One region of the Kitasatospora atroaurantiaca genome, then DNA from elsewhere that is predicted to be linked to it. Evidence: riboswitches for the same ligand, from Rfam matches in the RefSeq annotation. Region 1 holds a riboswitch; the other holds the start of a gene.
The links. Region 1 has a riboswitch for glycine ahead of gcvP (aminomethyl-transferring glycine dehydrogenase). Riboswitches for the same ligand answer to the same signal wherever they lie in the genome.
Positions count from the first base shown of each region.

Region 2: it holds a riboswitch for glycine, as region 1 does, so the genes downstream of both, gcvT (glycine cleavage system aminomethyltransferase GcvT) here and gcvP (aminomethyl-transferring glycine dehydrogenase) in region 1, are expected to answer to the same signal.

Region 1 covers NZ_VIVR01000001.1:1,013,255-1,017,067, forward strand. The annotation lists gene gcvP (aminomethyl-transferring glycine dehydrogenase) at 1-1,452, opposite strand, end outside; glycine riboswitch at 1,543-1,674, opposite strand; glycine riboswitch at 1,676-1,781, opposite strand; gene FB465_RS04645 (PRC and DUF2382 domain-containing protein) at 2,006-3,043, shown strand; gene FB465_RS04650 (MFS transporter) at 3,231-3,813, shown strand, end outside.
Region 2 covers NZ_VIVR01000001.1:5,099,605-5,103,417, forward strand. The annotation lists gene gcvH (glycine cleavage system protein GcvH) at 1-302, opposite strand, end outside; gene gcvT (glycine cleavage system aminomethyltransferase GcvT) at 389-1,507, opposite strand; glycine riboswitch at 1,657-1,759, opposite strand; gene FB465_RS23265 (enhanced serine sensitivity protein SseB C-terminal domain-containing protein) at 1,891-2,679, shown strand; gene FB465_RS23270 (enhanced serine sensitivity protein SseB C-terminal domain-containing protein) at 2,797-3,645, shown strand.

The sequences.
Region 1 (3,813 bases):
GACCGGGTGGGTGAGGTACTCGTCCTCGCGCAGCAGGGCGGCCGGCAGCGCGTCGGCGGTCTCGTCCACCGAGGCACCGCGCACGCCGAAGGCGGCCCAGACGGCGGCCAGGTGGTCGCGGGTGGTGGTCTCGTCGCAGGAGATCGAGACCAGGTCCTCGCCGTCCTGGAAGAGGTTGACGCCGTTGTCACGGGCGGCCGCGACCACGGAGGCGGCGCGGCCGGGGACGCGGGCGGTGACGGTGTCGAAGAACTCGCCGTGCACCAGCTCGACGCCACCGGCGCGCAGGCCCTCTGCCAGCGCGGCGGCGTAGCGGTGGGTGCGGCGGGCGATGTCGGCCAGGCCGTCGGGGCCGTGGTAGACCGCGTACATCGAGGCCATCACGGCGAGCAGCACCTGGGCGGTGCAGATGTTGGAGGTGGCCTTCTCGCGGCGGATGTGCTGCTCGCGGGTCTGCAGGGCCAGGCGGTAGGCGCGGTTGCCGTCGGCGTCGACGGAGACGCCGACCAGGCGGCCGGGCAGGTTGCGGGCGTACTCGGCGCGGACGGCCAGGTAGCCGGCGTGCGGGCCGCCGAAGCCCATCGGCACGCCGAAGCGCTGCGAGGTGCCGCAGGCGATGTCGGCGCCCAGCTCGCCCGGCGACTTCAGCAGGGTGAGGGCCAGCAGGTCGGCGGCGACGGCGACGACCGCGCCCAGGCCGTGGGCCTGCTCGATGACGGGCTTGAGGTCCCGCACGACGCCCGAGGCACCCGGGTACTGGAGCAGCGCACCGAAGACGCCGCGCTCGGCGATCTCGGCCGGGATGCCGGCGGAGAGGTCGGCGACGACCACCTCGACACCGGTCGGCTCGGCGCGGGTCTGGATCACCGCGATGGTCTGCGGCAGCGTGTCGGCGTCGACCAGGAAGACGCCGCCCTTGACCTTGGTGACACGGCGGGCCAGCGCCATCGCCTCGGCGGCCGCCGTGCCCTCGTCGAGCAGCGAGGAGCCGGAGGTGGCCAGGCCGGTGAGGTCGGAGACCAGGGTCTGGAAGTTGAGCAGCGCCTCCAGGCGGCCCTGCGAGATCTCCGGCTGGTACGGGGTGTAGGCGGTGTACCAGGCGGGGTTCTCGAGCACGTTGCGCAGGATCACCGGCGGGGTGAAGGTGCCGTAGTAGCCCAGGCCGATCATCGGCTGGAGGACCTGGTTGCGGGAGGCCAGCTCGCGGAGTTCGGCGAGCACCTGGGCCTCGCTGCGGCCCGCGGGGAGGCCGAGCGCGGTGAGGCTGCGGATCGCCTCGGGCACGGCGGCGTCGGACAGCTCGTCCAGCGAGCCGTAGCCCACGTGGGCGAGCATCTTGTCCTGTGCGGCCGCGTCGGGGCCGATGTGGCGGGTCTCGAAGGGGCTGGCCTGCTCGAGCTCGGTGAGCGTCGCGTCGCTGTGGGTGCGACCGGTGATCGGCTGGGCGTTCATGGGGGTCGAGGCCTCCTGGTCACGGACCGGCGGGGGTACGCACGCCGGACGGCCGCCGTGGGAGGCCTTCAACGCACGAACCCGTAAGCCTCCCCCTCTGTCATCTGTACCTGAGAGCTTCGTCGTACCGGCGCCCGTTGGCATCCCGTCGACTTGCACCGTCGGTGAGGGTGGTGGCCACCGGCTCCTGCGCCGGCGGTCCTGCCCTGCTTTCCAGAGTGACCTATCCCACGCGGTACGGATGCCTGAGAGATTCCGGGGAGGAGTTGCTCCTTCGGCGCCCCTGCCTCGCTGTTTCACGGGGTCGGGGACTCTCCCGCGCGGGCTCGGCGGTCGCGCCCAGGGTACCAGCGGAATCCCCGCAGATCACCGGTCAGGGCGGGGCCGTCGGTACGGGTGCGAAGTACCCCGGACGGCCCAGTGGTATCCCGGACGGCCGCGCTCGGGTCGCAGGTGCCCGATTGATGCCTTTTCGTGTGAAGTGGCGGATGGGCAGCTCCTCCAACCGCCCCCTGACGGAGATTCCACAGGAGCAGTTGGACTGGAGGAAAGCGTGCAGACCGATATCGATCCGCGAGACCTGATCGGGCACAAGGCGGTCGACCGGAACGGTGACAAGATCGGCACGGTCGACGAGGTGTATCTCGACGACGCGACCGGCGAGCCCGAGTGGGCCGCGGTCCGCACCGGGATCTTCGGCCGGGACGCGTTCGTCCCGCTGACCACCAGCGAGTTCTCGGGCGAGGAGCTCAAGGTCCCGTACGACAAGTCCCTGATCAAGGAGTCTCCCGACTTCGGCGTGGGCCAGCACCTGTCCCCGGCCCAGGAGCTCCAGCTCTACCGCTACTACGGGCTGGACGCCGGCGGCACTCCCCCCGCCTCGGCCACCAACGGCTCCGTCGCACCGAAGGGCGCCGACCTCGACTTCGGCGCAGTCCCCGCCGCCCCCGCCCCCGCACCCCCGAAGACCGAGGCCGCAACGATGCCGTTCACCGCACCGCTCACCGATCACGAGAAGCCGTCCCCAACGGTCGAGAAGTCCATCCCCGAGACCTCCGAGACCAACGTACGGTCCATGACCCCGACCGTCGCGCAGCCCGTCCCGGCATCGGACGCGCCGATGACCAGCACCCCGAACGGGCCGCTGGAGGTCACCTGCCGCGAGGAGCGGCTCGACATCACCACCGAGTGGCAGGTGACGTACACGGCCCGGCTCCGCAAGTACGTGACCAGCGAGACGGTCGAGCGCCATGTGCCGGTGGTGCGGGAGCGGGTCCGGGTGGAGCGGGTGCCGGTCACCGAGGGCGAGCGGGACGCGCTGACCCAGGAGGAGATCGCCGAGGCGGTCGAGGAGGTCACGCTGCGGGAGGAGCGGCCGATGGTGCGCAAGTACCTGGTGCCGATCGAGCGGGTGCGACTGGTCGTCGAGCGCTACACCGACGACCACGTGGTGCGCGAGGAGCTGCGCCGCGAGCACGTCGAGATCGACGACAGCGCCGGTGCCGAGCCGGCCGCCGACGCCCCGGCCCCCGCCGCGGCGCAGGCCCCAATGCCGGACTCGCCTCGGCCGGAGCCGCTTCGCCCCTCCTGAGTCCAACGACCCCGGTGAGTCCAACGGCCCCGGCCCGCTCCTCGGCGGGCCGGGGCCGTTGCGTCGCCTAAGCTTCACCAGTCGATATTTGACATAGTGAAGTATCTGGCTGCATGGTTACTTCAGTTCGTTTACTTTCGCCCATCTGAAGCACATCGCTCGGGTGGCCTGAACTGGAGGAAGAACCGTGAGTGAGGCACCACAGCCCACCGCCACGGCCGCGAAGCCGAGCAGCGCACGTGTGCTCCCCGCCCTGGTACTGGCGATGCTGGCGTTCAGCGTGGTGCAGACCGCGGTCGTGCCGATCCTGCCGTCGCTGGCCAAGGAGCTGAACGTCTCCGGCTCCAACATCACCTGGCTGATGACGGCCAACCTCCTCTCCGCCGCCGTGCTGACCCCGCTGCTCGGCCGCTTCGGCGACCTGCGCGGCCGCAAGCCGATGCTGCTGGTCTCGCTGGCCGGCCTGGTGGCCGGCTCCGCGCTCGCGGTCGGGACCCACTCCTTCACCTGGCTGGTCGTCGCCCGCGTCCTGCAGGGCGCCGGCGGTGGCGTGCTGCCGCTGGCGATCAGCATCGTGCGTGACGAGCTCCCCCGGGAGAAGGTCACCGGCGGGGTCGCCCTGATCAGCGCCTCGATGGGCGTCGGCAGCGGCCTCGGCCTGGTCGCCACCGGCCTGCTGCTGGAGCACTGGAGCTACAAGTCCATCTTCTGGATGGGCCTCGTCTTCGGCCTGATCGCGGTCGCCCTGGTCGCCCTGCGCGTCCCCAAGG
Region 2 (3,813 bases), 4.1 Mb from region 1:
AGCCAGCCGCCCTCGAAGGGCTCGGCGTTCACGAGGGCCGGGTCGTCGATGACGGCCTGGTTGACCTCGACGACCTCGCCGGTGGCGGGCGAGTACAGGTCGCTGACCGACTTGGTGGACTCGAGCTCGCCACAGGTCTCACCTGCGGTGACGGTCTCCCCGACCTCGGGGAGCTGCACGTACACGATGTCACCGAGCGCGTCGGCCGCGTGAGCGGTGATGCCGACCGTCGACACACCGTCGGCAGCGGCGGTCAGCCACTCGTGCTCCTTGGTGTACTGCAGGTGCGTGGGGTTGCTCATGGCGTCATTCTCCAGGATCGCAAGAGGGTAGGGCGAAGCCGTCCGCTGAGCGGACCGGACATGGGGGGTACTACGGCTCAGCGAGCTCAGCGGGCGCGCTTGTAGAACGGCAGCGCGACGACCTCGACCGGCTCGTGCTTGCCGCGCACGTCGACGGCCACGGCCGTACCGGGCTCGGCGAACGCCGCGTCCACGTACGCGATGGCGATCGGCTTGCCCAGGGTGGGGGAGGGGGCGCCGGAGGTGATCCGCCCGATCGGCGTGCCGTCCGTGCTGACGACGGCGTACTCGGCTCGCGGGACGCGCTTGCCCTCGGAGACCAGGCCGACCAGCTTGCGCGGCGGGTTGGTCTCGGCCTGTGCGGCGGCCTCCTCAAGGGCCTTGCGGCCGACGAAGGCGCCGCCGTTGGTGGTCTTGTCGAAGCGGACGACCCGGCCGAGACCGGCGTCGAACGGGGTGAGGTCGGTGTTCAGCTCGTGCCCGTACAGCGGCATGCCCGCCTCCAGGCGCAGGGTGTCCCGGCAGGACAGGCCGCAGGGGACCAGGCCCTGGGCGGAGCCGGCCTCGGTCAGCGCCTGCCACAGGTGCTCGGCGTCGGCCGGGGCGCAGAAGATCTCGAAGCCGTCCTCGCCGGTGTAGCCCGTCCGGGCGAGCCAGACGTCCTTGCCGGCCACGGTGGCGGGCAGCAGCGCGTAGTACTTGAGGCCGGGCAGGTCGGCGTCGGTGACGGAAGCGAGGATGCCGTTGGCCTCGGGGCCCTGGACGGCGAGCAGCGCGTACGCGTCCCGGTCGTCGCGGACGACGGCGTCGAAGCCGGCCGCACGCTCGGTCAGCGCGTCCAGCACCACCTGGGCGTTGGAGGCGTTGGCGACGACCATGTACTCGTTCTCGGCGGTGCGGTAGACGATCAGGTCGTCCAGGATGCCGCCGTCCTCGCGGCAGATCATGGTGTAGCGGGCGCGCAGCACGCCCAGCGCCGAGATGAAGCCGACCAGCGCGTGGTCGAGCAGCTCGCCGGCCTGCGGGCCGGTCACGGTGATCTCGCCCATGTGGGACAGGTCGAACAGACCGGCCTTGGTGCGGACCGCGACGTGCTCCTCGCGCTCGCTGCCGTAGCGCAGCGGCATGTCCCAGCCGGCGAAGTCGGTCATCGTCGCGCCGAGGGCGCGGTGCAGCGAGTCGAGTGCGGTGAGGCGAGGGGACATGGTGGCGGGACTCCTTGGCTGCTTACGGGCATGCGGGGGTGGAGTCTCCCCGTCTGTCGTCACAACCTGAGAGCTTCACCGCCACTAAGAATGGCGGCTTGCACCGTGGGTGGGCGCACGGCGCGGCCGTGTCCACTTTCCAGATGTGCCTCGCCCATGCGGTAGGGGTGCCTGAGAGATTCCGGGGAGGACTTGCTCCTTCGGCGCCGGCTGTACCCCCAGGGGCACTCCGGACTCTCCCGCGCGGGTTCGAACGGCCGATATGAAGTTTGGGCGCGCTCATCATGGCATGCCCCGAGCGCTCCGCGGGAGAGGGGCCGCGCCCTGGCGCCGGACGCTAGGCTTTTCGCAGCGCGATCAGACGAGGGGCGGTACAGAGGCCGATGGGCTACCCGGCGGGCGAGACACAGGCATGGGCCGAGCCGGGCGCGGCTCCACCCGGCGGCAGCTGGCCCGCCAACGAGCTGGAGCAGGTGCTCACCGCCGCCCTCGGGGACCCGGGTGCGACGCCCAGGGTGATCGAGGTGCTGGCACGCAGTCAGGTCTGGATCCCGCTGCCGGCTGGTGCCGACCCGCAGGGCCAGGCGCTCGACCTGCCCACCATCGAGCTCGCGGGCACCCCGTACGTGCCGGTCTTCTCCTCGCAGGACCAGTTCCTGCAGCACGCCCCGGGGATGGCCTTCGCGATCGCCCCGGTCTGGGAGTTCGCCCGCGGGCTGCCGCTCGGCGTCGGCATCGCCGTCAACCCGGAGGCCCCGGTGGGCATCCCGGTGCCGCCGGAGGGGGTCGGCGAGCTGCGGCGCGGTCCGCAGGGCGAGCGCTGGCAGCAGCAGCCGGACGGCGCGCGGGTCGCCCTGCGGGAGCTCGAGCCGCACGAGGAGCCGTACGCCTTCCTTGCCGCAGCCGCCTCCGAACTCGCCGCGCTGCCGGGCGTCCTGACGGCCCGCCGGGCGCTGGCGAGTGTGGAGGGGGAGGCCCCGGCGCTGTTCGTCGGCGTCCAGTTCGACCCCGCCATGCCCACCGATCCCGGCCAGGCCAACGAGGCGCTCGGCCGCGCCCTGGGAACCGCCCCGCTGCCCTGGGGCGTCCATCTGGTGCTGCTCGACCTGGTCGCGGACCCGGTCGTGGAGTGGCTGCTCACCCGGGTGCAGCCGTTCTACGCCCGGGGGTGACCGGCCGGTAGGGGGACGGTGGTATGACGGCTGTCGGCCCGGCCCAATAAGGTGCTCCCCGACAGACCGTGCAACGACACCCGTGCGGCGACATCGGAAGACGACGGAAGAGGGCCCATGAGCTCCGGAGCGGCAGGCGGCGGCGCGATCGAGCGCGCCCTCGGCGAGGTCGCGCCGGAGGGGTACGAGGCGTACGAGAACCTGCTGCGCGCCCTGGCCGAGGGCCAGGTCTGGATGCTGCTCTGGCACGGCACCCCCGGCAGCCCGGACGCCCAGTACGGGAACATGGACATCAGCGGCCACGGCTACGCCCCCGCCGTCACCTCCCCCGAGCAGCTCGCCGCGAGCGGCTGGGCCCGCGCGCACGAGGTGATCTCCGGCCCGGAGATCGCGAACGCGCTGTACCGCACCCGCTGGGGCCTCTGGCTGAATCCGCACGTCCCCGGCGGTGGCGTCGGCATCCCCTGGGCCGACCTGCGCCGGGTCGCGGCCGGGCTCGACCGGCTGCCGGCCGGCCCGCTCCAGCTGGGTGAACCCCAGGTCCAGGCACCGCAGTTCTACGGCCTGCTGGAGCAGCAGGCCGCCGAGGTCCGCCCCGTCCGAGCGCTGCGCCGGGCCTGGGTGCGCCCGGCACTCGGCGAGCCGTACCTGGCGATCGGCCTGGAGCTGTACGACACCTCCCCGCCCGCCGTCGAGGCGGCGAGGGCCCTGGTGCAGCGGGCGGTCGCGCACGCCCCCGAGGGCCTGGCGGTCTCCACCGTCGTGCTGGCCGACGAGTACGACCCGGTCGCCATGTGGATGCGGGCGCACGCCCGGCCGTTCTTCGACCGCGACGCGCAGCTGGCCCCGCCTCCCCCCGCGCCGTACCCCGGCTACGGCTACGGCGGCGCCCCTCAGGGCCCGCCCCAGGGTCCGCCCGCCCCGGGCTGGCCCCAGCAGCCCTGGCCCGGCTACCAGGGCCGCTGACGCTCGTCCCGGACACCGCTCCTTCGTCCACCCACCATGGGTCGATCGGTCATGCTTTTGCGCCGATCTGAGGTTCCGTAGGCACACGTCTTGACAGCTGTGTAACAGCTGTGTGAAGAGCGTTATGCGGGAAGATCGCCTGTGCATGCAGACAGATCACAGTTGGGC